DNA from 2 places in the Mediterraneibacter gnavus ATCC 29149 genome. Region 2 is predicted to be linked to the other one. Evidence: predicted binding sites of a transcription regulator. Region 2 holds the regulator's gene; the other holds the start of a gene.
The links. Region 2 encodes NrdR, which represses ribonucleotide reductase genes. Its sites were predicted from a motif close to CACAANATNTTGTG; they were not measured.
Positions count from the first base shown of each region.

Region 1 (16,079 bases), 1.2 Mb from region 2:
ACAGTACACCATCTCCTAATGCCTTGCTTGCAAACACTGTATCCTCAGCATTCTCCAATTGTTCCACAGACCCATTGACCGACATCACAATTATTTCTTCACTTTCCACGGCTTTTTCTTGTCTGTATAACAGCATCTCTATCAACCATGTAAATCCAAACGGCAATACTGCCATCAGCAATACTCCCACCAGCTTTACATCTCCTGTTTGAAAAAATCCAAAAAGACCCGTTATTCCCATTCCTGCATATGCATGCATTGAAATTCCAAAAAATCCTGCTGTCGCACCCCCAAGCGCGCCTCCGGCACAACACAGTGCAAACCGCTTTTTATCAGGTTTGATCAGTGCATACATCGCCGGTTCTGTTGCTCCCATGATCGCAGAAACTGCACCCGCTTTGGCTGTCTGTTTTTCTCCACTATTTCTGGATCTCATAAATACCGCAAATGCAACTCCGCTGACAGCAAAGGATGCACTATAAGAAAGTGCTAACAATGGACTGCTGTTTCCTGCAAGAACATCAGCAAATGCCAATACGGTAATAATTCCATGTATCCCGACAGATACCAGAACCTGCCACAATCCACCTATCAAAACTCCCATCAAAACAGGCGAGAATCCACACAATGCCATAATTCCTCTGTGAAGCCATTCTGCCATCCAGTTTCCAAACGGACCTGCCACCAGAATGCCGAATGGAAATGCCACCAAAAGCGTCAAAAGCGGAATCACAAGATTTTTCCTTGTTTCCGACATCCGTTTTTCCAGGAAACGATAAATCAGTGACGCAATTAATACCGAAAATATAATTGGTAAAAAAGTCGATGTATAGTGGACTGTATTGTTCATTCCCAATATACTGATCTCAAGTCCCTGTATTTTGGGATAACACATGGCCGCTGCCAGCCACACACCAACAAAAGGTTCGATTTTACAATATTTTGCCAGATTATACCCCAACACCAAAGGCAGAAAATATAAAAGGCCATCTCCCAATGCATACATTACCGTATAAACAGTTGTATCTGCTGATAATCCCAGCATAACACATACAGCAAGTATTCCTTTGATCATTCCACTTGCTCCGAGCAGATACAGCGTAGGGCCAATTCCCGCCATCACGGTCAGAAGTGCTGTTTCCAACCCGCTTTTTTTCTCCGGCTTTTCACAAGTATTCTCTTTTGCAGTATCCAGCCCCGCCTGGATGCATACTTCTTTGTATACTTCCCCTACATGCTGCCCGATAACTACCATATATTCACTCAACGCCTGGACTACTGTAATCACACCATCTGTTGCTTCCAGCCCCTTTGTATCTGCCTTTTCAACATCTTTCAATTGAAATCTGAGACGTGTCACACAATGTCTCAAACTGATAATATTTTCCTTTCCTCCTACTTTTTTCACAATTTCCTGTGCCAGTTTTTCATATTTCCGCCTCATTTTCGTTCTTTTTTCCTTTCATTCCTTTTTCTGTTACCCGTTCAATGTGAATTGTCAAATATAACTTTTCTTCCCCGGAAAGACCACAGTGATATTCTTCCTGTATAAACTTTGCAATTCGCTCTACACACTGGTACGATTGATCATATTTATCTCTGACCATGGTAAACAGTTCACTTTCTTCCTCATCATATGTCGTTTTTGTCACCAGCCTCTGTGCCAGAAATTTTAAATGTGTTACAAAGCGGTAATAATATACTGACTCATTTTCAAATTCCATCCGATAATATCTTTTGACAATCGTCTCAATTTCTCCGATAAGCTTTGTAATTTCCAAAACTTTTGTCATATCACTTCCATCTGCAGATGCATTGACGATATGAAGCGCTATAAAAGCTGCCTCATCCTGCAACAAAGATACATTCAATTTTTTCTGAATCATTCCCAATGCTTTTTCACCCAGATGAAATTCTTCCGGGTAAAACCGCTGAATATCCCACATCATGGCATTTCTCACCTGTATCCCTTTTTCGCTCCTCTGGACTGCCATATAAATGTGGTCTATAAGAGAAATATAAAGTGTGTCGCTGATTTTCTTTCCAAGCTCCAGTTTTATCATCCCTACAACATCATCTGCAACCTTAAAATATTCCACCGGAATCTCTTCCCATAATTCCTGAAAATATTCTAATTCTTTTCTCCCGCGAAGCGTAAACACCTTATTGATTGCGGAAACATCTACAAACTCACCAACTTTTTTCTTAAACGCAATTCCTTTTCCACACACGATTTCTTCTTGTCCCTTTTTATTTTTCACAATTACAACATTGTTGTTTAAAATCCTTTGAATTATCACGACTCTCGCCCACTCCTAAAACACCATTACTTACATACAGACAAAAAGAGACCTATTTACCCCGTTGTACAAGAAATCTGCTCTCATAGCAACAATGTAAATAGGTCTAGCTTGTAAAACAATTACCACCCTAAGTTTTAAATCATTATACCATATTTTCACAAAATGTCAACATGTAAACAAAATATATATCCGCATTTTCGCCAACACTTCTTTGTTTTTCTATTTTTTACAAGAAATGTTGCACAAATTCATATTTTTCTTCTCCATCTGTCTCCAGAATCATGTAACTGCTCTTTCTTCCTTCCTGCCTCGGAAAAGACAGACTTCCCGGATTTAACACAGTAATCCCGTCTCTTTCTTCAAAATACGGGCGATGGGTGTGACCGAACATAATAATGTCCGCATTTCTTGCAGCCCCTTCCTCCCGAATCTGCTCTGTCTCCATTGAAACATAATAACTGTGTCCATGAGTAATAAACACTTTCTTCTTTCCGATCCAGAACTCTTCTTCCGCCGGAAGATAGGAGAAAAAGTCATTATTTCCTCTTATCATATGTTTTTCACATTCTACAACAGCCTCAATATAATCTTCTCCGCCTTCTACATCTCCCAGATGGATAAACATGTCGATCTCTCCGGCCTCTTTCAGCGCCCTGTCAAGACTTGTATGTCTTCCATGAGTATCACTGACGATCAATACTCTCATAAAATACGCCCTCTATTCTTCTCTCTCTTTTACTTCCATAATCGCACGCATGGCACGAAGTGCACGTCCCCTGTGACTGAGTTCATTTTTCTGTACCGGGTCCATCTCTGCTGTTGTGCAGCCATACTCTGGAACATAGAAAATCGGATCGTATCCGAATCCATGTTCTCCTGCAATCTCATATCCGATCATTCCTTCGATCGTACCACGAACAGTTTCTACTGTACCATCCGGAAATGCCGCCGCAATGGCACAGACAAACCTTGCGGTACGCTTTTCATCCGGCACTCCTTTAAGCCTGTCCAGAAGCATCTGATTCTTGATATCATAGGAAGTATCAACTCCCGCATATCTGGCCGAATAAATTCCCGGCTCCTTATTCAGATAATCAATCTCAAGCCCGGAATCATCTGCCAGAATAATATCATCCGGCAAGTACTTTGCGATTGCCTTTGCCTTAATCTGTGCGTTTTCCTCAAATGTGGTTCCATCCTCTACGATATCAATATCAATTCCAGCTTCTTTCATAGAATAGATCGGCATTCCCAGATCAGCCAGGATCATATGGATCTCTTTCATCTTATTCTGATTTCCGGTTGCAAAAATAATTCTCTTTTCCATCTGTTATTCCTCTATTTCTTTGCTTTTGGCGGTCTCGGTCCCATAAACTGGTAAAAATATGTCTTCAGCATTCCATTGTAGATTTTTCTGTTTTTGTCTGCTTTTCTTCCAAAATAGCGCTCTGCATCTTCATAGCTTGTGATCATATACGCTGACCATGAATCCAGAATACGGAAACTTTCTCCAAAATCAGAGTATAACTTCGGAAGTTCCTTTTTCTCCTCAAGACGCTCTCCATACGGCGGATTTGTGATGATAAAACCGTATTTCTTCGGATGGCGCAGATCCTGCACGGCTCTCTGCTGAAAATGGATCATATGATCCACGCCTGCATCTTCTGCATTCTTTCTCGCCGCTCTTACCACGTCCGGATCAATATCATATCCCTGGATGTCTACTTCCACGTCGTCCTGTATCAGGTCATTCGCCTCATTGACAGCGTCATACCATTCTTTCTTTGGAATCAGATTGGTCCATTCCTCGGCAGTAAAAGAACGATTCATACCCGGCGCAATGTTTGCTGCCATCATCGCCGCTTCAATCGGAAATGTTCCGCTTCCACAGAACGGATCCACCAGGATACGATCTTTCTTCCATGGCGTCAGCATGATCAGTGCCGCCGCCAGTGTCTCTGTGATCGGCGCTTTGCTTGACAGCTGCCGGTATCCTCTCTTATGAAGTGAAACCCCGGATGTATCAATCCCTACCGTGACAATATCTTTCATAAGAAACACTCTCACCGGGTAGGATGCTCCACTTTCCTCAAACCAGGAAATATGGTAGCAGCTCTTCAACCGCTCCACCATCGCTTTCTTCATGATTGACTGAATATCCGATGGACTGAACAGCTTGCTTTTTACCGATGCAGCCTTCGTCACCCAGAACTTTCCATCTCGCGGGATATAATGCTCCCAGGGGATCTGCTTGGTCTTTTCAAACAATTCATCAAATGTAACCGCCTTAAATGATCCTGCCTTGATCAAAATACGCTCTGCTGTCCGCAAAAATACATTCGCTCTGCATACGGCTTCTGCATCTCCATAAAAAGTAACACGTCCGTCTTCCACCTGGGAGATTTCATATCCCAGATCCAGAATTTCTCTTTTGAGCACCGCTTCGAGTCCAAAATGACACGGTGCTATCAATTCAAATCTTTCCATATATTCCTCCATATGTATCCGAATACACGCATTGCGTGTGTCAAATATCTGTACTCATATTACTATAATTCACACGTATAGTAAAGAAGAGGATACGATTCTGCTGCTGTCTGCACACTAAAATCGTATCCTCTTTTTTTCACTTACATGAGTCCCGCTCTGATATTATCTGGCGTTATTCATGTTTTCGCTGGAATTCGTGCCGTTTCTATGGCAGTTTTTCGATGTTGTCTTATTTGTATTTCTGCTGTTTTTACTGTTTCTGTTCTGTTCATCTGCATATGATGAATATCCGTTTTCTGATGCATTGTTGTTTGCCATGTTTCTGTTGTTTTCTTTATTGCTGTAGTTCTTAGCCATGAGTATTCCTCCTGAAAAATTTATTTGGTACACTCATAGTATCTCTGCATCTTTCAATTTTATTCGGAATTTTTGTATTTTTGCTTGCATTTTCCAATTTCTTATATTATACTTGTGCTTGTAGAAAGTAGTCTTTCTACAACCCCTTATTAATTATTTATACTCCCCTCAAAAGACCGATGGCTCCCCCATCGGTCTTTTACTTTATCTCTATCAACGTTTTCCCTTGAAAAACTGCACGATCAGACACACGATCAGAATTGGAACAAGAACCGGGAGCAGAAGTCTGATGAGCCCCGTGATCACAGAAATAACCAGAACAATTCCAAGGATCACAGCCAGAATGATCAGCGCGATCTTCCACCACGGAAATCTCAATTCCTGAAAATGCATGTCCTGTCTGCCGGTCTCTTCTCCGTAAGCACCATAATCGCTGCCGCCCGCTTCATTTACAATCGAATCATCCGTACCATCCTGCGCATCTGAGATCGTCCTTGCCAGAATCCACGGATCTCCGAGCATCTCCAACACCTGAGCTTCGGATTTGCCACTTCGCACTTCTCCTTCTATATAATTACGATAATACTCTATATTCTCTAAAACAGCCTGAGCACTCAGTTTTCCGCTCAACGCTGTGCGCAGCTCTTCCAGAAATTCTTTCTGTGACATCTCTTATCCTCCCTTTCCTTTCACATCTGTCATTTTGTCCATTATATCAAGTTCTCTTTCCCCTTACAACCGCGACTTTGCTGTTCATAATTTGTTCATTTATCATTCAAAATTCTTTCATTTTATTAACATTGTTTCTTCATTTCTCCTGACTATACTATAAATATCAAATGAAGATAAAACATTTGATAGCAAAAGATGCCGCATAGTAGTGATACTATTCGAATAAACTTTTTCATAATACTCGCCAGGGACCGTGACAACGGTCACCTGGCATCCTCCCTGTTATAGGGCTTTTTTTATTTTACGGAAACAGGATTTCCGCCTGTCGCCTCTTGGCAGTTCCCGCAGGATCTGATCAAATTCCCGGTATGTTTTCTTTCCATTTTCCCCTGTACATTTTTGGATCACCAATGACATCATAAACTCCTCCTTCCAGGTAAGCGGCGGAACCACACTCGTATATGCCAGCATAAACTGAAACAATTTGCCGAGACCATACAAGTCTATTCCGACTGCCATGCCGCTTCGTTTCTTTCCTGCTGGCATCACGAAATGCGCGCGGACAGCCGGTATCTGCATTTTCTTCATCACAAATCCGTTGCCGGGTACACTCAGATCCAGTAAAAGCAGCTTCTCCTCCCGCGTTACGATCACACTGTACGGGCTCAAATACCGGTAACACTGCATCCCTTTACTTCGATGATAACAATCCAGCTGAGTACACAGCATCCGAAACCATTGAAATAAAAGCTTTTTTGGTATCTTTTTCTCCGTCTGAAGACGTCCAATTAAAGTTTGCCCTCTCACATAGTCCATGGCAGGCCTGCATTTTCCTCCATGTTCAATAAAACGAACTACATCATATCCTTTCTCGTCTTTCACTCCTTCTCCTCTCTGCATCCTTGCTCTCTTTTTAACTACTGTTCTGTGAAAAATAGATTCGACCGAATCTGTATCTGATGACAGAAAACTTCCTGCCGTCATATGAATTAAAGAATATAAAAAGTAATTGTATCTTACTCGATTTCCATAAAAAATGCAAGCACTTTTCTGTGCCTGCATCATGTGTTTCTGTCTCTATTTTTCCAGAAACAGTTTTCTCGTAATAAAATTATATACCATTACAATTGCTGTTACCCCGATCTTTGCGATCATGTAGAACATTCTAAAAATATCGACTGCGATCCACATCACGAGCTGGTTGATTCCTAGTCCGATCACACTAAGTATGATGAAAATGACAAACTCTGCTCTCTTGCTTCTGTCCTCCGCCACATCAAATACCCAGTGTACACTCAAAATATAATTGTAAATAACCGAAACCGAAAATGAAATTCCGCTGGAAATCAGATAATTGATTCCGATCATCTCTGTCAGAAAGATCATCACTCCATAGTCAATGACGAATGCACTTCCGCCTACAAATGCAAAACGGATGATCTGACGCATCAGATTTTTTTTCTTGTTTTCTTCCATCTTCTCACCCTTTTCTATTCCATTGTTTCCAGTCGATTCAGTGCTGCTTCGATCACTTTATCCATATCGTAATACTTATAATCGCCGAGACGACCTCCAAAAATGACATTTCCTTCCGCTTTTGCCAGCTCCTGATATTTTTCGAACAATCTGGTATTCTTTTCATCATTTACCGGATAGTACGGTTCCATCCCCACTTTCCACTCAGAAGAGTATTCTCTGGAAATTACGGTTTTCTCCTGCTGTCCGAATTCAAAATGCTTGTGCTCGATAATTCTTGTGTACGGAACTTCCCGCTCTGTATAATTGACCACTGCATTTCCCTGATAGTTATCACAGTCTAATACTTCTGTTTCAAATCTCACCGAACGATACTCAAGTGCTCCCAGCCGATACTCAAAATACTCGTCGATCATTCCTGTAAAAATAATCTTTTCTGCAATATCCGCCTGTTCTTTTCGGAATTCAAAGAAATCAACACCTGTTCTGACTTCCACCCCCTCTAACATCTTCTCGATGATTCCATTATAACCGCCGATCGGAATTCCCTGATAGCGGTCATTGAAATAATTGTTGTCATAAGTAAAACGGAACGGAAGCCGTTTGATAATAAATGCCGGGAGTTCTTTGCAGTCACGTCCCCACTGCTTTTCTGTATACCCTTTGATCAATTTTTCATAAACATCACGACCGCCCAGAGACAATGCCTGTTCTTCCAGATTCTTTGGCTCTGTAATCTGACATTCTGCCACCTGTTTTGCAATCATTTCTTTCGCTTCCCCGGGTGTACGGATTCCCCACATTTTGCTGAATGTATTCATATTAAACGGGAGATTGTATAATTCATCCTTGTATACAGCAATCGGAGAATTGATATAGTTGTTAAACTCGGCAAACTGATTGATATACTCCCACACTTTTTGATTGGAAGTATGGAAGATATGGGCACCATATTTGTGTACATGGATTCCTTCGATCTCCTCACAGTAAATATTTCCAGCGATGTGGTCTCTTCTGTCGATCACAAGACAGTGTTTCCCTTTTTTATGCAGCTCATGTGCCATCACTGCTCCATATAATCCGGCTCCTACGATTAAATAATCATACTGATACATCTTTTGTCCTCCATAGTTTCTAAGGCAGAATTCTGCCTCATACAATCTGGATTATTATAGCACCTTCTTACGTCTCTGTACATATCTCAAAATTTTTTAAATTTTTTCAAAAAAGTTGTTGACAAATCGATTGCTTCAGGTTATACTTAATTTCGTTGTGAACGACATTTGTTCTTAACGGGTGCGATTAGCTCAGCTGGATAGAGCGTCTGGCTACGGACCAGAAGGTCGGGAGTTCGAATCTTCTATCGCACGCTAACCTCTGCAGGATATCTGCAGAGGTTTTTTGTGTTCTCAATTATTTTTCTCACTGATCACTTTTTTCAAATCCGGACTAGAATTATCCAATATCTTGTGTTATAATTTCCAAATCCACTATATTTTGTATTTTTACAACTTAAAACGAAAAGGAGACACTACATGCAAACGACCGATCCTACAGGAATTTTTAATAGAAATAAACTCTCAGAGGAGTTTTCAAACGTTCTTCCTGATGAAGCCCGTTTAAAACTGGATGCGATTTTGCTTGAGATCCAGACTGATTTCCCTGAAATCTGCTACTCTTTGGAGTATCTGAATACAAAATTTCGCAGTTTTCTCACACCGCAGAGTACCTGCGGGCAGAAGCTTGAAAGTCTGTTTCAGGCCGCAGCAGAACTTACCACCGCAGAAGCTCCGAAATGGGAGTTTATTGCTGCAAGACTATTATATTTTCAATTCAGTTTTCACTTAAAACAGGAAGAAACACGCAGAGAACTTTCTGATTTTTACAAAAAACTCGTATATCTGACCCGGCAGAATCTGTACGGTTCCTACATTCTGGAGCATTACTCCCGGGAAGAGCTGTTACTTGCCGAAACTTATTTAAAAGCGGAACGCAACAATTTATTTACTTTTTCCGGACTCGATCTGCTCCTGAAACGCTACGTCATCCGCACACATGACCATATTCCACTGGAATCTCCACAGGAGATGTTTCTCGGAATCGCACTGCATCTGGCCATGAATGAAAGAAACGATCGGATGCTCTGGGTAAAAAAATTCTATGATATGCTGAGTCGTCTGGAAGTGACTATGGCTACACCGACACTTTCCAATGCACGTAAGCCATATCATCAGCTCTCCAGCTGCTTCATCGATACCGTGCCAGACAGTCTGGAAGGGATTTACCGAAGTATCGATAATTTTGCCCAGGTCAGCAAATTCGGCGGCGGTATGGGAATGTATTTCGGAAAAGTACGGGCAAGCGGAAGTAATATCCGCGGATTCGAAGGTGCCGCAGGCGGTGTGATCCGCTGGATCCGTCTGGTCAATGACACGGCTGTTGCCGTAGACCAGCTCGGTATGCGTCAGGGTGCGGTTGCCGTCTATCTGGATGTATGGCACCGGGATCTCCCGGAATTTCTACAGCTCCGTACGAACAACGGAGATGACCGCATGAAAGCGCATGACGTATTTCCGGCAGTCTGCTATCCGGATTTATTCTGGAAAATGGCAAAAGAAGATATGGATCAAAACTGGTACTTAATGTGTCCGCATGAGATTTTTCAGGCAAAGGGATACCATCTGGAAGACTACTTTGGAGAAGAATGGGAACGCCGCTATCTGGATTGTGTACAGGATGCCCGTATTTCCAAACGGACAGTCACACTCAAAGATATCATCCGCCTGGTTCTTCGGTCTGCTGCCGAAACCGGAACTCCGTTTACATTTAACAGAGATACGGTCAACCGCATGAATCCGAACGGACATGCCGGAATGATCTACTGCTCCAACCTCTGTACCGAGATTGCCCAGAATATGCAGGCAATTGAAGAAGTAAGCAAAGAAGTACAGACCACAGACGGAGACACCGTCGTTGTCACTGTGACCAGACCCGGAGAATTCGTGGTGTGCAATCTCGCCAGTCTCTCCCTCGGTCATCTTCCGGTTACGGATACCTCTTATATGGAAGAGATTGTTTCTACCGCTGTCCGCGCACTGGACAATGTGATTGATCTGAACTTCTATCCCACTCCGTATGCAAAGCTGACCAATCAAAAATACCGAAGCATCGGACTTGGCGTCAGCGGCTACCACCACATGCTGGCAAAGCACGGAATTATCTGGGAAAGTGAAGAACATCTGAAATTTGCTGACACTGTATTTGAGACGATCAATTATGCGGCAATTCTTGCAAGTACCAATCTCGCCGAGGAAAAGGAAAGTTATTCTCTTTTTAATGGAAGTGACTGGCAAAGCGGCGCCTACTTTGAAAAAAGAGACTATCATTCAGAAAAATGGCTTGCCCTGCAAAAAAAGGTTGCCACACAGGGCATGAGAAATGCGTATCTGCTCGCCGTTGCACCTACCAGCAGCACCAGTATCATCTCCGGGACGACTGCCGGACTAGATCCTATCCTGAAACGTTATTTTCTGGAAGAGAAAAAAGGCAGTATGCTCCCACGAGTCGCACCGGAATTGTCACCGGCTACTTACTGGTATTACAAAAACGCCCATCTGATCGATCAGACTTACAGCATTCGTGCCTGCGGAGTGCGCCAAAGGCACATTGACCAGGCGCAAAGCATGAACATCTACATCACCAATGATTTCACCATGCGTCAGATTTTCAACCTGTATTTGAAAGCATGGGAAGAAGGTGTAAAAACCATTTACTATGTACGAAGCAAATCTCTGGAAGTAGAAGAATGCGAAAGCTGCTCTTCCTGATCTGAATAAGAAAAACAAGGAGAATTTTTATGTCTGAATTAAAGAAAAAGCCTCTGTTCAATCCCGGCGGCGACACGGATATCCGTCTCCGCCGCATGATCGGCGGCAATACAACCAACTTAAATGATTTCAACAATCTGCGCTACACCTGGGTGAACAACTGGTACCGGCAGGCCATGAATAATTTCTGGATTCCGGAGGAGATCAACCTGTCCCAGGATATCAAGGATTATCCGAATCTGACTGAGAACGAACGCACTGCATACAACAAGATCTTAAGCTTTCTTGTGTTTCTGGATTCCATCCAGACTGCAAACCTCCCGTGCATCGGTGAATACATTACCGCAAACGAGATTAATCTCTGTCTCTCGATCCAGACATTTCAGGAATGTGTACACAGCCAGAGTTACAGTTATATGCTGGACTCCATCTGCAGTCCAGTAGAACGAAACGATATTCTCTACCAGTGGAAGAACGATGCGCATTTACTAAGAAGAAACACCTTTATCGGAGATTTGTACAATGAATTTCAGGAGAAAAAAGACGATTTCACCTTGCTGAAAGTTATGATGGCAAACTATATTCTGGAAGGGATTTACTTCTACAGCGGATTTATGTTTTTCTACAACCTAAGCCGAAACGGGAAAATGCCAGGCTCCGCTCAGGAAATTCGCTATATCAACCGGGATGAGAACACGCATCTCTGGCTGTTCCGCAATATGATCCTGGAAATGAAGAAAGAACTGCCGGAGTTATTTACACCGGAGCATATCGAAATATTAAAGGAAATGTTAAAAGAAGGGGTTCGTCAGGAAATCGCCTGGGGGCATTATGTGATCGGGAATCAGATTGCCGGACTGACAAAAGAAATGATCACGGAATATATCCAGTATCTCGGAAATCTGCGGTTCACAAATCTGGGGTTTGATCCGATCTATCCGGATCAAACACAGGAACCGGACAGTATGCGCTGGGTGAGCCAGTATTCCAATGCCAACATGGTAAAAACTGACTTCTTTGAAGCCAAAAGTACCGCCTATGCAAAAAGTACCGCACTGATCGACGATCTGTAAAAAAGATACCGGGAACCTCCTGTTTTCACAGGATTCCCGGTATCTTTTCTATTCTTCTCTGAACTTTTCAGCCTGTGCTGCAATCAGTTCCTGATCGTTAAAATAGTTAATCTTCATGGATGCTTTCACTTCCTGAAGTGTCTTCTCTGCAACAGCTTCAGCCTTTTCGCTTCCTTTTTTCAGAATCTCATATACATATGGAATATCCTTCTGATATTCTTTTCTGAGGTTTCTGATCGGCTCCAGTTCTGCCTGCAGTACGTTATTCAGGAAACGTTTTACTTTCATGTCTCCAAGACCGCCTCTTGTATAATGATCTTTTAATTCCTGCAGATTTGCATAGTCCGGCAGGAATTCTGCAAAATACTCTGGTCTGCAGAATGCATCCAGATAAGTAAATACTGTATTGCCTTCCAGCTTTCCAGGATCTGACACTTTGATGTGTGTCGGGTCTGTAAACATGCCGAATACTTTTTTCTGGATCTCATCCGGCTCCTCTGAAAGATAGATACAGTTTCCGAGTGATTTACTCATCTTCGCTTTTCCGTCTGTTCCCGGAAGACGCAGACATGCCTGATTTTCAGGAAGAAGGATCTCCGGCTCTACCAGTGTATCTCCATAAACAGAGTTGAACTTTCTTACAATCTCTTTTGTCTGCTCCAGCATCGGAAGCTGATCCTCTCCTACCGGAACTACGTTCGCCTTAAATGCAGTGATATCTGCTGCCTGGCTGATCGGATAAGTAAAGAATCCGACCGGAATACTTGCCTCAAAATTCCGCATCTGAATCTCAGATTTTACCGTAGGGTTTCTCTGAAGCCTGGAAACTGTCACCAGATTCATATAATAAAATGAAAGCTCACACAGCTGTGGAATCTGTGACTGGATAAACAGTGTACACTTTTGGGGATCCAGTCCGCATGCCAGATAGTCCAGCGCCACCTCAATAATATTCTGACGTACCTTTTCCGGATTGTCCGCATTGTCTGTCAGTGCCTGTGCATCTGCGATCATCACGAACATCTCATCAAAATCTCCTGTATTCTGCAGCTCTACTCTGCGCTTTAAAGAACCTACATAGTGTCCCACATGGAGTCTTCCCGTAGGTCTGTCACCTGTCAGCATAATCTTTCCCATAATTAGATACGCTCCTTTATTACATTTTTCTCATAGTCTGCATCCATTATAACACCATTGCAGAGACTTTGCCAGCGAAGATTCAAAGGCCATCCATTCCCGGGAAATTCTCCAGAAATTTTCCAAACTTTTCCGCCGCAAACGTATCTTTCGCTGTCTCATCCAATTTTTCCATTTGAATATATTTTCGTGCCATCTTTTCCACCTCCGGCAAATAGTCTGCCCGTACGGTCTGAAGAAACTCAAAATTGCCCCGCTCTTTCTCTGCATGATCAAAGCGGCTTACATAGACTTCTGCAACCCTTTGCAGCAGGGCTCGAATATTAGACTCCTCAATTTCTCCTGCCAGCTCCTGCAGTTCTTCTGCCTGCTGTTTTCCCAAAAGAAATGCCTCCTGCTCTTCCAGAGATACCCCGACTGCTCTGTACACATTCTGTTTTTGATTCCACTGACTCCATGCTTTCTGATACGATGCTTTCACCTCTTCGCCAAACAGAATCATGCCTTCCTGCACATCCAGAACCGCTCCCGTAAGCAAGTGCTTTTTCAACATCTGTTTCGTGCTTCGAAGCGCAGAACTTGGAGAACATCGTCCTTCCCGGGCAATTTCTTCAATCTCTACATATTCCCTTCCGGCACAGATACTTTTAAAAAGCTGATATCTGCGATATCGTCTGAAATCCCGGGGCCCTCTGTAGATCAGGAACACACCAAGCAGAAAGCAGAACACACCAAATACAAGTGGAATCATCTTGTCGCGCATCGTACCGAGCATATAAATCTTATCCCCTACCTGATACATATATTCCAGACCGACCATCATTCCATTTACGATCACCAGAAGAACTCCCAGAATCATACCGAGAATATCAAGAATTTTTCTTTTTCTGCTCATCCGTTCCTGCTCCTTTCCTGCTGTTTTGAGCCATCAATACTTCCAAAACCGTAATATCCTGGAAAATATTGATTTCCATCTTATCACACATCCGAATTGCAATCTGTTCAAATGCTTCCGCAAGCTCCCTCACTCCCTGTGGGATATCTTGTTTCAGACTCTCCATATTTTCCCCGAAATTTTCATACCCAAGAAGCTGCTCATACTCTCTTGCAAACTTTTCAGCCGTAGGAAGATAATAATTCAAAAACATGCTCATCTCCTGCAAATTTGCCGGATTATGACTACATACGGAAATCAGCTTTTTCACGCCGCACTCCAGCTTGTGCAGATCTTCCAGAAATACTTCCTTTCCTTCTCTTTTCGCAGAAATGACTGCCACAGACTCCTGAATCCTGGAAAGACAGCTCTGTGCACGCTCCACGATCTTTCGTTTTTCTTCGTCAAATCCCAGTTCTTCCCATTCTTTCTTCTCCTGCTCCAACGTCTCAAGCACCTGCAGATATTCCTTGTATTTTTGATCCGTTGTGATCAAACACGGGAACTCCTGATTCACATGCCCCTGCAACAAATAATTGTGTTGAATCATCATCTCCAGTTCACTGCGGATTTTCGTCTTTGATGTATGAAACTTTTCTGCAAGTTCCTCAAGAGCCACGATCTCACGATCTCCGATAAACTTTTTAAACCGGTAAAACCGGATCACACGCACAATCTTACGAACTCCCCATATCAGCAAAATCAGACACAAAATCGCCAGACATACATCTTTTGCCGTAAAAACCATCTGCGTCCGTGCAAGTTCCGGAAGTTCTTCGTTCTGAAACTCCTGCATCAGCAGAATATCCATCCATACCAGAAGGATTTTATATGCCATCCCCAAACCTCCCAGCAAGATCAGTAAAACTCCGGATATCCTTCCAGGCACTCTTTTATTATATTTTTCCATTTTCGCTCCTCCGCCTGCACTCTCCATTACCTGGTCAAAATGGAATACAGCTTATCCCCATAATTTTTCGTTCCGTATCCATCTGTATCGCCAAATACCATAAACCCATCTTCCATTTGATAGGTGGCTCTTGCAGTACGGTTCGGCGGATATAGATTCTGTTCTTTCGCCTGACACACTGCCCAGTCCAGATTATCCCATCCGATGACAGAGATCTCCTGATCCGGATACAGCTTCTCTGCATCAATTGCCAAGGCATAAGAAATCGGATATTCCTGTGTACTGTAATTCTCGTTTCTATGGAACAGCAAGGTCTGATCAAACTCCCATCCCGAGAGCTCTTTTTCTGCCAAATCACGGACTTCCTCTGGAGGTTTTGTTGTTTTACAGGTATACCCTGTCATGCGTCTTCTCCCATTGGTTGAGAATACATACACACCTTCTGCTGCCTTTTCCGCTTTCGGTTCAAACACCTGATCATAAGATAAGCTCAGAAGTGTATATGCCGGACTGAAAAATGTCTCCCCTTTTCCATACTCCATCCATGTCGTCGGAAAAATCGAATAAGACTCCTTTTCCGTCACTGCCTGTTTCATCTCCAGAAATACCCTTTGAAACAAAACAGCAGATGCAATATCGATCTGATATTTCTCTTCTATCGCTTTTAGCCCTGTTTCAAACTGTTCTCGGTAATCTACATTTGGATTTTGAATCCGTTCACGCATGGTCGGTACGGCAGAATCTCCAAAATACAGTGCAAAAGCCCCATTAATCCGAAGTTCTCCCAATTTTTCTATATCAGGCAAAGCTTGACGCACCTTCACCTCTTCTGTAAAAAACTGCTTCAGATTTCCTTCATATTCTGTCATGTATGCCCCTGCAGCCACCCATGGACAATAG
Region 1 covers NZ_CP043051.1:519,474-535,552, forward strand. The annotation lists gene FXV78_RS02595 (glucose PTS transporter subunit IIA) at 1-1,444, opposite strand, end outside; gene licT (BglG family transcription antiterminator LicT) at 1,428-2,300, opposite strand; gene FXV78_RS02605 (metallophosphoesterase family protein) at 2,530-3,009, opposite strand; gene FXV78_RS02610 (XTP/dITP diphosphatase) at 3,022-3,630, opposite strand; gene FXV78_RS02615 (THUMP domain-containing class I SAM-dependent RNA methyltransferase) at 3,642-4,790, opposite strand; gene FXV78_RS02620 (hypothetical protein) at 4,956-5,150, opposite strand; gene FXV78_RS02625 (DUF1700 domain-containing protein) at 5,364-5,819, opposite strand; gene FXV78_RS02630 (hypothetical protein) at 6,105-6,722, opposite strand; gene FXV78_RS02635 (GtrA family protein) at 6,900-7,298, opposite strand; gene glf (UDP-galactopyranose mutase) at 7,313-8,413, opposite strand; tRNA gene FXV78_RS02645 (tRNA-Arg) at 8,595-8,668, shown strand; gene FXV78_RS02650 (ribonucleoside-diphosphate reductase subunit alpha) at 8,834-11,125, shown strand; gene FXV78_RS02655 (ribonucleotide-diphosphate reductase subunit beta) at 11,155-12,198, shown strand; gene trpS (tryptophan--tRNA ligase) at 12,247-13,335, opposite strand; gene FXV78_RS02665 (hypothetical protein) at 13,418-14,230, opposite strand; gene FXV78_RS02670 (hypothetical protein) at 14,205-15,107, opposite strand; gene FXV78_RS02675 (hypothetical protein) at 15,206-16,079, opposite strand, start outside.
Region 1: the regulator NrdR is predicted to act here: its motif matches at 8,787-8,800, upstream of FXV78_RS02650 (ribonucleoside-diphosphate reductase subunit alpha).

Region 2 (16,079 bases):
ACTTTGGTTGGTGTATAGAAAGCCTCGTCATAAGGATCTACGATAACCTGTGTCAATACAGTGCTGACTGTACGGTAGATTCCGCGGTTCATCAGTTCTTCCCGGATTCCGTTCTGGAGATCGTATCCGATATAGCCCTGGCTCATGGCAGAACATACAGACATCGGTGCAGCTGTATAATTTTCATGACGCTGTCCGAATTCATTCATGGCAGTGTGGATCATCCCTACCTGTGGAGCATTGCTGTGGGTGATCGCAACCTGAAATCCGGCTTCGATCAAATCTGCGATTACTTTTGATGTATTTTTTACTGCGACTTTCTGCTCCGGCAATGTAGTTCCAAGAGCACGGTGTCCCAGTGCAACGACAACTCTTTTCTTCATAGTCATATCCCTTTCGTTAAATAATTGTGATGAGTAAATTATATTATTTTTCGTACAAAAAAGCAACGTTATTCCACGCAGAAGTTGTGGATTATCGATAAAAGGCAAAGAAGACATCCAGCAACATCAGCATTCCCAGCAGAACACATACGCAAAGCAGGAACCAGAGCGGGATTTTTCTGGTAACCTGTTTCCATTTTGGTGCGATGAAATACTGGCAGGTGCATCCGATCAGTCCCAGGAACACGGCATCCGCAAAAAACGGAGGCAGCAGAGATGGACGAAAGTATTGAGAAATTTTGTGCAGGTCTGCGTGCCAGATCATCTGGACTGTAAAATCTGAAAGGTATCCAATCACAGAGTATAATAACCCGTTCATACAGAATGCCAGAATCGGATTTTTTGCAAATCGGTGCAGCATCGTTACGCTGAGAACACCGCAAATTCCATAAAGAGGAATCCATGGACCAAGCAGAATACTACGGTTCAAAAAGACCCCTTCCATTGTGAGATAGCTCAGTGTTTCCAGAATCCATCCAAGAATGGAAAACAGAAAGAACAGCGAGGCCAGTGTCAGCGAGTGATAGAAACCGGTCGGAGCCAGAGGCTGATGCACAGCACGGACCGGCGGCTGGACAGAAAACAGAAAGGCCGGATACTGATGTGGTTCAAAATAGGCAATCTTTGTATAAGGTCCTTCGGAATCGTCATAAAGCGCTTTGCGGATCAGTAGCTCGTCATCAGAAAGCTCCTGTTCCAGAAGTGGATCATTAAACAGTTCGTAACGGGGAGCGCGGGACCGGATATAATTTTTTCGCAGGGTCATATATAATTCAGCATCGGTGGCTGTCTGATAAGGATTGACAAACAGAAAATCCAGAATACCGAATGTAAGGAGAGAAAGAATGCTCCATCCGATAAAAGACAGATGCAGAAGAAACATCCGCCATTTGTTTCCGCGCATCAGCTGTCTGGATAAAAAGAATGCATCCTTTCGTCCCATCGTCGGGTTCTCAGCCAGTATATAAGGAATCATGCTGTATTCGTACTTTTTGATGATGCCGCCGATGAACGTCAGGTTCCAGAAAGTCTGAAAAACACAACGGCAGGTCATGATCCATGCAGGGTGGGAAAAGAAGTTCACTTTGTAAAGAAAGAAAAGCTTACTGATCGTTGTCTGCTGATAAGTGCGTGCCTCCAGAAAGAAACGGGCTTCTCCGACAAGCAGCACGTTTTGAATGAAGACAGTGTAGAGAAAAGAGAGCAATACCCCCAGGAGAAGCAGAAAAAACGAGGTGGAAAACGGATCAAGGAAGGCCTCGTTGACAGTCTTTAAAGTGGCAAAGATAAAAGATCTTCCACTGGTATATATATTGAGGATGTGTTCGAACAGAGTTGCCAGTGGTGCACCGGAAAACGAAATCTGAAATACGTGCTGCAGCGTGTCTGTTGCGATCGAGGAATTGGAGGCATCTGGAAAATTCAGATGTGTCTGAACAAAAATTGTTTGCAGTCCCGGGCGAAACTGCCGGAAAATAAAAGTGGAAGATGCAAATGAGGTCGTTAAAAATGCGATCAGAAAACAGACAGATACCATTTTCTGATAGTTGCTCTTTAGTGATTTTTTTGCCTGATGTTTCAGATGTTTTCTTGTCCACATAACAGGATTCCTCCGATTCTGATGATAGACCTATTATAGTTGCTTCACGCCAGACTGTCAAAGAAGATTTGCACCTTGTCAACAGAACCTGAAATCTGCTAAAATTTAGATTGCTGTGAACAGTAACCATAGAACAAGGAGGATGAAAAGTTGAGAAAATTGATTCCTTATTTGAAAAACTATAAAAAGGAAAGTATTATCGGACCGCTGTTTAAACTTTTAGAGGCGGTATTTGAATTGATTGTGCCATTAGTCACTGCAAGAATTGTTGATATCGGAATTCAGAACCGGGATATCCCGTATATCTGGAAGATGGCGGCATTGCTGGTGGCGTTTGGTGTAATGGGACTTTTGTGTTCCCTGCTGGCGCAGTATTTTGCGGCAAAAGCAGCTGTCGGTTTCGGAACAGAACTTCGGCATGATCTGTTCTGCCACATTGAACAGCTTTCTTATGCGGCAGTAGATAAGGCTGGCAGCGCCACGCTGGTTGTCAGGATCACAAGTGATATCAATCAGGTACAGTCCGGTGTCAATCTGGTGCTTCGTCTGTTCCTGCGATCGCCGTTTATTGTGGTAGGTGCAATGGTCATGGCATTTACGATCAATGTAAAGACCGCATTGATCTTTGTCGTGACAGTTCCGCTTCTGGCGCTTGTGATCTACGGTATTATGATCGTGACGATCCCGCTGTATAAAAAAGTACAGAAAGCACTGGATCAGGTGCTTGTCTCTACCAGAGAAAATCTGGCGGGAATCCGTGTGATCCGTGCGTTTTGTACACAGAAGAAAGAGCAGGAAGAGTTTGATACAAAGAGTGAGATACTGATGAAGCTACAGTTTCTGACCGGACGGATTTCAGCGCTGTTGAATCCGATGACATATATTATCGTCAACGCCGGGATTATTGCGGTTGTCTGGTATGGGGGCGGACAGGTATATGAAGGGCTGCTGACACAGGGAGAGGTAATCGCCCTGGTCAATTATATGTCCCAGATTCTTCTGGCGCTGGTGGCTCTGGCGAATCTGATTGTTTCCTTTACAAAAGCAGTAGCATCTGCAGCCCGCCTGAATGAGGTGTTTGCACTCAAATCCGAGCTTGTGGACGGAGAGTGGGAGAAAGCAGAGGCGAAAGTGGAAGCCGTGAAAGTAAAGATGGAACACGTGACATTCTGCTATCCGGGCAGTCAGGAGTCGGCGCTGGAGGATATTTCTTTTACCGCGAAAGCAGGAGAGACGATTGGAATCATTGGAGGGACAGGTTCCGGCAAGACAACTCTGGTCAATCTCATTCCCCGGTTTTATGATGTGACAGAGGGAAAAGCCGAAATCGATGGACTGGAGATTTCAAAATACCGGACAGAGGCTCTGCGAAAACAGATTGGAGTGGTTCCGCAGAAGGCAGTGCTGTTTTCCGGTACTATAAAGAGTAATCTTCAAATGGGAAATGAGCAGGCATCCGAACAGGAGATGTATGCGGCATTAAAAACCGCACAGGCTTTGGAGTTTGTGGAGGAGAAGCCGGGAAGGCTGAATGCTCCTGTCAGCGAAGGCGGAAAAAACCTGTCGGGAGGGCAGAGACAGAGGCTGACGATCGCAAGAGCACTGGTGAAAAATCCACAGATCCTGATTCTGGATGACAGTGCATCTGCGCTTGATTTCGCTACAGATGCGGCACTTCGAAAAGCATTGTCCCAGGATACGGAAAATATGACCGTATTTCTGGTATCGCAGAGAGCATCCTCTGTCATGCATGCCGATAAGATCCTGGTATTGGATGACGGAAAGATGGTGGGATACGGCAATCATGAAGAGCTGCTTGGAGCGTGCGGTGTCTATCAGGAAATCTGTCGGTCTCAGTTTTCGAAAGAGGAGGGGGTTCAGTATGCATAAAAAGAAAAAAAGTGTATGGAAAAAGATACTCTGGCTGATTCGGCCCTATCTGCATTTTTTGATGCTATCATTCGTATTTGCGGGTATTTCTGCGTTGCTGACATTGTATGCTCCGATTCTGATCGGTAATGCTGTGGATCTGATTATTGGAAAAGGAAGTGTGGATTTTGACGCGATCGGCAGGATTCTGTTCAGGCTGGCAGGGATTATTGTTATAACAAGCGCTGCGCAGTGGCTGATGAATCTGTGCAACAACCACATTACGTATCGGGTAGTTAAGGATGTCCGTACAAAGGCATTTGCAAAGCTGCAGAAGCTTCCTCTGAAATATGTAGACAGCCATGCATATGGAGAGACCATCAGTCGGATCATCACCGATGTGGAGCAGTTTTCGGATGGACTCCTCATGGGATTTACTCAGTTCTTTACCGGTGTGGTGACGATTTTGGGAACCCTGGTATTTATGCTCCTGATCAATGTGAAGATTGCGTTGGTTGTAATCCTGATCACGCCGGTATCTTTGTTTGTGGCAAGCTTTATTGCGAAGAGAACTTATGTGTTTTTTAAAGCACAGTCAGAGACCAGAGCACAGATGACATCCCTTGTCGATGAAATGGTGGGAAATCAGAAGGTTGTGCAGGCATTTGGATACGGTGACCGGGCAGTGGAGAGGTTTGATACGATCAACAAAAAGCTCCAGAAAGTCAGCCTGCAGGCGATTTTCTTTTCGTCCATTACGAATCCGAGTACCCGGTTTGTCAACGGACTGGTGTATACAGGGGTTAGTATTGCAGGTGCGTTTACCGCAATCGGAGGCGGGATCACGGTGGGGCAGCTGTCTTGCTTTTTAAGCTATGCAAACCAGTATACAAAGCCGTTTAACGAAATCTCAAGTGTGGTCACAGAGCTTCAGAATGCACTGGCATGCGCACGGCGGGTATTTGACTTTATTGAGGAACAACCGGAAGAGCCGGATGCGGCATCGGCGATCGAACTGAAAAATCCAGACGGCAGTATGACACTGGAACATGTCAGTTTTTCTTATAATCCGGAGATTAAGCTTTTACAGGATCTGAACCTGAATGTAAAGCCGGGTCAGAAAATTGCGATTGTAGGACCGACGGGATGCGGAAAGACGACGCTGATCAATCTTCTGATGCGTTTTTATGATATTCAAAGTGGAGAGATCCGTGTCGGCAATACCGGAATTCAGAATATTACAAGAGACAGTTTGCGGGCCAACTTTGGAATGGTTCTGCAGGAGACCTGGCTGAAAGCAGGAACGATCGCAGAGAATATTGCGTATGGAAAAGAAGATGCCACAAGGGAAGAAATCATTGCGGCGGCAAAGGCGGCTCATGCGCATGGGTTTATCCGGAGAATGGAGCAGGGGTATGATACGCTGATTCAAGAAGAGGGCGGAAACCTGTCACAGGGGCAGAAGCAGCTTTTGTGTATTGCCAGAGTTATGCTCAGAATTCCGGATATGTTGATTCTGGACGAGGCAACCTCTTCGATCGATACCCGTACAGAAATGAAGATTCAGGAAGCGTTTCAGAGTATGATGAGGGGACGTACCAGCTTTATTGTGGCACATCGGCTTTCTACTATTCGGGAGGCAGATGTGATCCTTGTGATGAAGGATGGAAATATTATTGAACAGGGCAGCCATGAGGAGTTGTTAGAAAAAGGCGGATTTTATAAAAATCTGTATGAAAGCCAGTTTGCGTCTTAGAAAAAAGCCCGGGGAGATCATGCATTTCCCCGGGCGGTCATATATTCATGCTCGCGTTTTAATTCTGCAAGACAGTCTTTTGCGAGCCAGTGCTGATTGGTCGGTGTGAGGATCGCTTTGTACGGAAACGGTCCCGCACCGCTTTTTTTCAAAGCAAGAAGCGCCTGATCCAGCTTCTGGTTGGAAAGTCCGCAGAATACGATCATTGTATCGGAGAGCTCTTCTCCGTCATAAATTTCTTCAGAAGGTGTCATGTCCGGCAGCCCTGCAAGTACACCGAGAGGCTGGCTGTAATCTTTGAGTGTAATGTGGCGGAGACGCACACGAAGCGGAAGCAGTGCACGTTCCACTTTCTTTTTTACTTCTTTGTCTGATATATGGAATAATAAAATACTTTCTCTCATACAGATGAAATCTCCTATCTATCTTTTTGCATTTATTGTAATAGATTTTATCTTGTAAGGAAAGGGCAGATTATAAAAAATCTATTGACGGGTACAGGGAAAAGAAATATAATAGCTGTATTAAGAAGATAATACAATAATACGACAGGTGTACAGCACACCAGACACAGCCGGGAGGAAAAGTATGATTGAGATTAAGAATCTGACAAAGACGTATAAGTTGAATAAAAAGCAGATGAAAGAATCCAGAACCACAAATCCGATCAAGACGGCAGTCAATGCTCTTACGCTGACTGCGAAAAAAGGTGAGATTTATGGCCTTTTGGGACCCAATGGAGCAGGGAAGACGACTACGCTGCGCTGTATTTCCACGATCATCAAGCCGACAAAGGGCGAGATTTATGTAGATGGGCATGAGGTGCGCAAAGAGCCGGAGAAAGTGCGGGAAAAGATCGGATTTCTGACCGGAGATATCAAGCTGGATCCACAGTTTTCCCCGGATTATATGTTTGACTTTTTCGGGAAGATCCATGGAGTGAAGCCGGAGAAGCTCAAAGAACGAAAAGAGGAACTGTTTACTTATTTTGGGATCAAGGATTTTGCGCACAAAAAGATGAAAGAGCTGTCAACCGGAATGGGGCAGAAGGCTGCAATTGCAGTCAGCCTGGTACATGATCCGGATATTGTTATTTTTGATGAACCGACAAACGGTCTGGATGTCGTGACGGCAAGGAGTGTGACAGACTATCTGAAGCGCCTGAAAGAGGAGGGAAAGCTGGTCATTATTTCTACACATATCATGTCAGAGGCAGAGAAGCTGTGTGACCGGATCGGAGTGATCATTGACGGAAGGAAAGTGATGGAAGGGCATCTGGAGGATATCTTAAGAGAGACACAGACAGAAGATCTGGAGGATGCGTTTTTTGAATTGTACAGTCAGGTAAAAGGAGGCGGGGAAGATGCGTGAGATTCGATTGATCTGTAAAAAAGAATTATCCAGAGTGCTGACAGACAGAAAGATGTTATTTTCTGTATTTCTTCTGCCGGCGATCATCATGGTGGTCGTAATGAATGTAATGACCAGTTTTTCGAAAAATTTGGAGAATGATGTCAAATCTCATGCGCCCATTGTTTATCTGCAGAATGCCCCGGAGGGTGTGGAGCAGTACTTGAAGGCGTATAATGAGAAGATGGATCTGCGCACGGTGGATGACGAACAGAAAGTGACAGAGGAAATCAGAGATGGATCAGCCGATTTGTGGATTGCTTTTCCGCAGGATTTTCTGGAGCAGATAGAAGTTTATAAGACAGGGGATGAGATTCCTCAGATCAAAGTTTATTACAATCCGTCCGAAGAGTATTCGCAGGCTGCCTATGAAGGTGTGGCAGGCGGATGTCTGGAGGTTTACCGGCAGGCACTGTTGTCAGAGCGTGTCGGAGATATGCAGTCTTTGACAGTATTTACGGTGAATTCAGACAATCCGGACATGGTAATCCAGGATGAACAGAAAGCCGGCGGCAAAGCACTTGGCATGATGCTTCCGTATTTTGTGACGATCTTACTTTTTGCGGGAGCAATGGGACTTGGAACCGATATGGTGGCAGGTGAAAAAGAGCGTGGTACCATGGCAAGTATGCTGGTAGCGCCGATCAAAAGAAGCTCGATCGTACTCGGAAAAGTATTTGCGCTGATGATCATTTCAGGAATCAGTTCGGTTGTATATGTTGCGGTTATGGTAGGCTTTCTGCCACAGATGATGGGGGCTTATGGAAGTGAGGGGCTGGGACTGAGTCTGGAAGTCGGGCAGGTGCTGATGATGGCATTTTTGCTGATCGCGATCGCATTCCTGTATTCCGGAATCATTGTTCTGATTTCTGTCTTTGCAAAAGATACAAAAGAGGCAAGCAGCTATATTATGCCGGTTTATATGCTGATTCTGGTTTTGGGGATTGCGACAATGTTTACGACGCATAATATTGAAAACTGGTATTATGCAGTACCGGTGTTTAATACAGCGCTGGCGCTGCAGGGTATTCTTACAGGGGATGTGAGTGTGATGCAGTATGCGGTGACACTGGCAGAGACATTGATCCTGGGAGTGATACTGATCACGGTAATCGCAAAAGCATTTGAAAGCGAAAAGGTAATGGCAAAATAGAAGTTGTTTCAGACAGAGCATTTCACAAAGAGAAGGTGCCTGCATATAGTAACAGTAAGAAGGCTGCTGTATGCAGGCGCTTTTTATAGCGGCAGAACGGATTTCGGGAAGCGGGTGTGAGGTGTGAGGTGTGAGGCTCTGTGAACTGAGGGAGAAAGAAGTGATCAATATATGTAACTGCAGAAGACTTGGCTGTGTGGTGGATGTGGATATTGATGTCTGCGATGGAAAGGTTCTGGCGATCATTATTCCGGTTCCCGGGAAGATTTGCGGGATACTTGGCAGTGACGGAGAATATGTGATTCCGTTCGGTTGTATTAAAAAAATCGGGCCGGATATCATTTTGGTGGAAATCTGTGAAGAAAAGTTTTTGCAAAAGTACTAGATGTTGGTTATAATGGGGAAAAGAAACCAAATGCAAAGGGAAAAGAAAGGCGGAAACGAGTATGAAATGTCCGTATTGTGGTCATCCGGATACGCGGGTGATCGATTCCAGACCGGCGGAGGACAACAACGCCATCCGAAGAAGAAGATCCTGCGATGAATGCGGGAAACGATTTACAACCTATGAGAAGGTAGAGACGATTCCTCTGATCGTGATCAAAAAAGACAATAACAGAGAACAGTATGACAGATCTAAGATTGAAGCCGGAGTTTTGCGGGCATGCTATAAGCGTCCAGTTTCAGCACAGCAGATCCAGCAGACGATCGATGATATCGAGCTCCAGATATTTAAAAGAGAGGACAAAGAGATCCCAAGCAAATTGATCGGAGAGATCGTGATGGATCGTCTCAAAGATCTGGATCCGGTCGCCTATGTCCGTTTTGCATCTGTATACAGAGAGTTTAAGGATGTGAACACATTTATGTCCGAACTGAAGAAGATCCTGGAGTAGCTGTATGCGAACCTATAAATTGACGATCGCTTATGATGGAAGCCGGTATCAGGGCTGGCAGAGACAGAGCAATACAGACAAGACGATCCAGGGGCTTTTAGAGCAGGCAGCGTCTGAGGCGGCAGGATATCCGGTGGAAGTACAGGGATCAGGACGCACAGACGGCGGTGTCCATGCGAAAGGGCAGACGGCCAGTGTGATCCTGCGCGGAAAAGTACAGGAGTCTGAGTTTTTACAAAATATGAACCGGCTGCTTCCTTTGGATATCCGGGTGATCGAAATGGAACTGGTAAAGAACGGATTTCACGCGAGACTCAGTGCAGTTGGAAAATGTTATGAATACTGGATCGATATGCGGGAAAAACCAGATGTGTTTATGCGAAAGTATACCTATCATTATCCGAAAGAGCTGAATATAGAGGCGATGCAAAGAGCAGCGGATGATCTGATTGGACGGTATGATTTTGCCGCATTTACGGACAAAAAGGAGGAAAAGTCCACAATTCGCACAATTTATGCTATAATCGTGGAGGTACAGGGGGACAAGTTGAGGATCGAATACCGGGGCAGCGGTTTTATGTATCATATGGTGAGGATCCTGACAGGAACTCTGTTGGAAGTAGGAGACGGAAGAAGAACGCCGGAATCGGTAAAGGCTGCACTGGCAGGCAGAGACAGGGCAGATGCCGGATTTCTTGCACCTGCAAGAGGGCTGACATTAAAAGAAGTGTATTATTAGATTGGGGGCGGGTACGAAAGTAGACGGTCCCTTTTTGGGTTTTTCTAAAGAAAACAGGAGGATTTATGAAGCTGATATCATGGAATGTAAATGGAATCCGTGCCTGCGTACAGAAAGGATTTCTGGAATTCTTTCGGGAAGCAGATGCAGATATTTTCTGTCTGCAGGAGACAAAGCTGCAGGCAGGTCAGATTGAGCTGGATCTGGAAGGGTATGAGCAGTACTGGAATTATGCCGTGAAAAAAGGATATTCCGGAACGGCTGTATTTACAAAAAAGAAACCATTAAATGTGACTTATGGAATCGGAATCGAGGAGCACGATCAGGAAGGTCGTGTGATTACACTGGAATTTGAAGAATTTTATTTTGTGACTGTGTACACGCCGAATTCTCAGAACGAGCTTGCCAGACTGGATTACCGCATGAAGTGGGAATCTGATTTTCTGGCGTATTTGAAGAAACTGGAAGAGGAGAAGCCTGTGATTTTCTGTGGTGATCTGAACGTGGCACACAAAGAAATTGACTTGAAAAATCCGAAGACGAACCGGAAAAACGCCGGATTTACGGATGAAGAAAGAGGAAAGTTTACCGAGATGTTAAATGCGGGATTTATTGATACATTCCGGTATTTCTATCCGGATCAGGAAGGGATTTATTCCTGGTGGTCTTACCGGTTCAGTGCCAGAGCAAAGAATGCAGGGTGGAGGATCGATTATTTTTGCGTTTCAGAATGTTTGAAGGACCGGCTTGCGGATGCGAAGATCCTGACAGATGTTATGGGATCAGACCATTGTCCGATCGAGCTGGATTTAAAATAAAAAGGAGAGAATGAACATGACAAAGATTGATATTATTTCCGGATTTTTAGGAGCCGGAAAAACAACATTTATTAAAAAGATGCTCAAAGAAGCATTTTCGGGAGAACAGGTTGTGCTTATCGAGAACGAATTCGGAGAGATCGGGATTGACGGAGGATTTCTTAAGGAAGCGGGAATTGAAATCAGGGAGATGAATTCCGGATGTATCTGCTGTTCGTTAGTCGGAGACTTTGGAAAATCCTTAAAAGAAGTGGTAGATACGTATCATCCGGATCGGATTCTGATCGAGCCATCCGGTGTTGGAAAACTTTCTGACGTGATCAAAGCAGTGCAGGATGTGCAGGATGAGATCGAAGCGGAGCTGAACAGTTTTACAACAGTTGTAGACGTGACAAAATGCAGATTATATAAGAAGAATTTCGGAGAATTTTTCAGCAATCAGATCGAATATGCAGGTGCGATCATCTTAAGTCGTACAGATAAGGCAAAACCAGAGAAAGTGGAAGAAAGTGTTGCGCTGCTTCGCAAGTTAAATGAAAAGGCTCCAATCATCACAACTCCAATCGAGCAGTTGTCAGGAGAGAAGCTTCTGGAGACAATGGAGCACAGCAAATCTCTGGAAGAAGAGTTGCTCCTGGAAGAGGAAATCTGCCCGGAATGCGGACATGTGCATGAACACGCACACCATCACCATTGCCATGAAGAACACGATCATCATGAGCATCACCATCATCATGGAGAGGAGTGTGGCTGCGGACATGGCCATCACCATGAGCACCATCACGAGCATGAACATCATCATGATGGGGAGTGCGGTTGTGGCTGCGGACACAATCATGACCATGAACATCATCACCATCATCATGCAGATGAAGTGTTTACAAGCTGGGGACGAGAGACGATCAAAACCTACAGCAGGGAAGAAATCAGCAGAATCTTAAAGACGCTGGAAGAGGATGACACATACGGAACTGTTCTTCGTGCAAAGGGAATGGTCGCAGGTGCAGACGGAGAGTGGATTTATTTTGACATGGTTCCGCAGGAGCATGAAGTCAGAAGCGGGGCAGCGGAATATACGGGAAGAATCTGTGTGATCGGTTCCAGGCTGGAAGAAGACAAGCTGGAAGAATTATTTGGACTGAAAAAATAGAAACTACAGACAGGAGAGAGAACAATGAATGAACCGGATGTAATGGTTTATCTGATGACTGGATTTTTAGACAGTGGAAAATCCCAGTTTTTAAAGTTCACACTGACACAGGATTATTTTCAGATTGATGGAACAACGCTTCTGATTCTCTGCGAGGAAGGTGAGGAAGAGTTTGATCCGCTGGAAATGGCAAAGCATGGTGTGAAGATCATCAAAATAGAAGAACAGGAAGAGTTGACAGAAGCATTCTTAAATGAACTGCATGAAAAATATTCGCCGGAGCGTGTGGTGATCGAATACAACGGAATGTGGAAAGTCAGTGACTTTGAAGCGTTAAATCTTCCTGAAGGATGGGAGATCGAACAGAAGCTGACAACAGTGGATGCCAGTACATTCCAGATGTATCTGAACAACCTGAAGCCGTTGTTTGTGGAAATGGTACGCGGGGCGGAACTGGTGCTGTTTAATCGTTGTACAGATATTGAACCTCTGGCAGGATACCGCAGAAGTGTGAAAGTAGTCAGCCCACAGGCAGAAGTGATCTTTGAGGATGAAAACGGTGAGATCGAGAATATTTTCGGGGATGATGTGCCGTATGATCTGAACGCGCCTGTGATTGAGATTCCAAGAGAGGATTATGGAATCTGGTATGTGGATGTTATGGAAAATCCGGACAGATACAAGGGAAAAGTGATTGAATTTACCGCAAAAGTATTAAAGCCGAAAGGATTTCCGTCCAAGGTATTTCTTCCGGGACGGATGGCGATGACCTGTTGTGCGGATGACACTACATTTTTAGGATATATCTGCAAGAGCGCCTACGCACCGAAGCTGCAGGCAGGAGAATGGGTGAAGGTGCGCGCAAAAGTACAGTATGGACATGTATCAGTGTATAAAGGTACCGGACCGATTCTGGAGGCAGAGCATATTGAAGAAGCCGAACCAATCGAAGAGCTGGTTTACTTTAACTAAAAAGAGTGAGGGAGAGACAAGATGGAAAAAAGATTTGACGTAATCGCAATGGGAGAACTTTTGATTGATTTTACAATGAACGGACAGAGCGAACAGGGAAATAACCTGTTCGAAGCCTGCCCGGGAGGAGCGCCGTGTAATGTGCTGGCAATGCTGAACAAGCTTGGTAAAAAGACTGCATTTCTGGGAAAAGTAGGAGATGATCAGTTTGGAAGACTGCTGCGGGATACGATCAGCAGTGCAGGGATTGATGCATCTAATCTTCTGACTGATGATGAAGTGAACACGACGCTTGCATTTGTACATACTTTCCCGGATGGAGACCGAGAATTTTCTTTCTATAGAAATCCGGGGGCAGATATGATGCTTCGTGAGGAGGAAGTTGAGGAAGACTTTATCCGTCAGGCAAGACTGTTCCATTTCGGAACTCTGTCCATGACACATGAAGAAGTCAGAAAGGCAACAAAAAAAGCGCTTAAGGCAGCGAAGGACAATGGACTTTTAGTATCCTTTGATCCGAATCTGCGCCCGCCGCTGTGGAGTTCTCTGGATCTGGCGAAAGAACAGATGGAGTACGGATTCCAGTACTGTGATATTCTGAAAATTTCTGATAATGAGATTCAGTTTGTATCAGGAAAAGAAGATTACGATGAGGGAATCCGGTATCTTCAGGAGAAATATCAGATTCCGTTGATTCTTCTGACAATGGGGAAAGACGGAAGCCGTGCGTACTACAAGGGAATGCGTGTAGAAAGAGCCGGAAAATCAGTGAAGGCGATCGAAACGACAGGAGCCGGAGATACATTCTGCGGAAGCTCTTTAAATTATATTCTGGAGCATGATTTTGAAAATCTGACGGAAGAACAGCTGGGAGAAATGCTCACATTTGCAAATACAGCAGCAGCGCTGATTACAACCAGAAAAGGAGCGATTCGTTCCATGCCGGAGAAGGAAGAGGTTCTGGAATTTCTGCAAAAATAAAAAACTGCTTTCTTTTTCCCGATAAATAGTGTACAATGAAGCGCAGTACATGAAGATATGGGAGGAATATACAATGCCGGAAGCAGTAGCAGAAGAATTGTGTGTGAAGTTTAGAAACATCGATGAAATACAGGAATTTGCAAAAGCAGTGAATCAGTTTGATGGAGATGTTGATCTGAAACAGGGGAGAATTACGATTGATGCGAAGTCTCTTCTGGGAATCTGCAGTATGAATATAGAGGAAGAGATGGAACTGCAGGTGTTTAATGGGGATGCAGAAGAATTGAAAGAATTGATCAAGAAATTTCTTGTTTAAAGTATGTATACATCGATAACATAAGGGTATTTTCCAGTGGATGGGAGATACCCTTTTTCGAAAAAGAAAGGAGAGAGCAGGATGAAATTTACAAAAATGCAGGGATTGGGCAATGATTATGTCTATGTGAATGGTTTTGAAGAACGGATTGAAAATCCTTCTGAAATGGCTGTAAAAGTGAGCAACCGGAATTTTGGAGTCGGTTCGGATGGACTGATTCTGATCAATCCGTCCGAGAAAGCAGATTTTGAGATGGAGATGTATAATGCAGACGGTTCCAGGGGAGAGATGTGTGGAAACGGAATTCGTTGTGTGGCAAAATATGTTTATGATTATGGTCTTACCGATAAGACACATATTTCTGTGGAGACACTGGGCGGGATTAAATATCTGGATCTGACTGTAGAGGATGGAAAAGTGGTTCTGGTAAGAGTGGACATGGGAAGTCCGATCCTGACACCGGCGCAGATTCCGGTCATCGCAGATGAGGCGGAAGCGGTTGCTGTTCCGATCCTTGTGGACGAAACAGAATACCAGATGACTTGTGTTTCTATGGGAAATCCTCATGCAGTCATATTTATGGATGATATCGAACATCTGGAGATTGAGAAGATCGGACCGAAATTCGAGCATCATGAACGATTTCCGAACAGAGTGAATACAGAATTCGTGAAAGTCTTAGACAGACACACGGCAAGTATGCGTGTCTGGGAGCGGGGATCCGGGGAGACACTTGCCTGTGGAACCGGAGCCTGTGCAGTGGCAGTGGCATGTATTCTCGGAGGATATACAGAAAACAAAGTGACGGTTAAGCTGCTCGGAGGAGATCTGCTGATCGAATGGGATCGTGAACAGAATAAAATCTATATGACAGGACCGGCAGAGGTTGTTTTTGACGGAGTGTGGAAGGCATAATAGAAAAAGAGGCAGGGCGTTCGTTACGGTTTATCTCCGGTTACTATCAATACCTGAGATGAACGGTAACGAACTTTGCTTAAAAAATAAAAAAAGTGCTTGACTTTTTGGAAAATTGCGATATAATGTAAATGTTGAGTCTGACAGAAAGAGAAATGATGCGGATTGGTGTAATGGCAGCACAGCAGACTCTGACTCTGTTAGTAGAGGTTCGAGTCCTCTATCCGTAGCTTGTAAGACAGTCATAAAGGCTGTCTTATTTTTATGTCCGGAGTATGTTACTGTGTACAGTTGCAGAGTGATTTTTACTGTTGTTTTTGGAGAAAAAAACATTGACAATCAAGGACAAAAAGAATATAATAAAGCAGTATGACATAAGGAGAAACAGCTTACACCAAAGCCCCGGAGTATGCTGATTTCATATAGAAGAGTTAAAGTAAATAATCTATGATAATTAGTAAGTAGGAGGAACACCCATGAAAACTTATATGGCTAACCCAGACAAGATCGAAAGAAAATGGTATGTGGTTGACGCTGAAGGATGTACATTAGGACGTCTGTCTTCAGAGATCGCTAAAGTGTTAAGAGGAAAAAATAAACCAGAGTACACACCACACGTTGATACAGGAGATTACGTAATCGTTGTAAACGCTGATAAAGTGAAAGTAACAGGAAAGAAATTACAGCAGAAAATCTACTACAATCACTCTGATTATGTAGGTGGAATGAGAGAGACAACACTGGCTGAGATGCTTGCAAAGAAACCAGAAAAAGTTGTTGAACTTGCTGTAAAAGGAATGCTTCCAAAAGGACCTTTGGGAAGAGCAATGATCAAGAAACTTCATGTATACGCTGGACCAGAGCACAACAACCAGGCTCAGAAACCAGAAGTACTGACATTTTAAGGAAAGGTTGAAAGGAGGACATTACATTGGCTAACGCAAAATATTACGGAACAGGAAGAAGAAAAAAATCTGTTGCAAGAGTATATCTTGTACCGGGAACAGGAAAGATCACAATCAATAAAAGAGATATCGATGAGTATCTTGGACTGGAAACAT
Region 2 covers NZ_CP043051.1:1,690,133-1,706,211, forward strand. The annotation lists gene arcC (carbamate kinase) at 1-383, opposite strand, end outside; gene FXV78_RS08245 (DUF975 family protein) at 475-2,043, opposite strand; gene FXV78_RS08250 (ABC transporter ATP-binding protein) at 2,194-3,933, shown strand; gene FXV78_RS08255 (ABC transporter ATP-binding protein) at 3,926-5,668, shown strand; gene FXV78_RS08260 (DUF3783 domain-containing protein) at 5,686-6,072, opposite strand; gene FXV78_RS08265 (ABC transporter ATP-binding protein) at 6,257-7,039, shown strand; gene FXV78_RS08270 (ABC transporter permease) at 7,032-8,231, shown strand; gene FXV78_RS08275 (YlmC/YmxH family sporulation protein) at 8,362-8,616, shown strand; gene nrdR (transcriptional regulator NrdR) at 8,678-9,127, shown strand; gene truA (tRNA pseudouridine(38-40) synthase TruA) at 9,132-9,866, shown strand; gene FXV78_RS08290 (exodeoxyribonuclease III) at 9,932-10,684, shown strand; gene FXV78_RS08295 (CobW family GTP-binding protein) at 10,701-11,834, shown strand; gene FXV78_RS08300 (TIGR03943 family putative permease subunit) at 11,859-12,806, shown strand; gene FXV78_RS08305 (carbohydrate kinase family protein) at 12,828-13,787, shown strand; gene FXV78_RS08310 (HPr family phosphocarrier protein) at 13,861-14,103, shown strand; gene dapF (diaminopimelate epimerase) at 14,185-15,018, shown strand; tRNA gene FXV78_RS08320 (tRNA-Gln) at 15,178-15,248, shown strand; gene rplM (50S ribosomal protein L13) at 15,495-15,923, shown strand; gene rpsI (30S ribosomal protein S9) at 15,950-16,079, shown strand, end outside.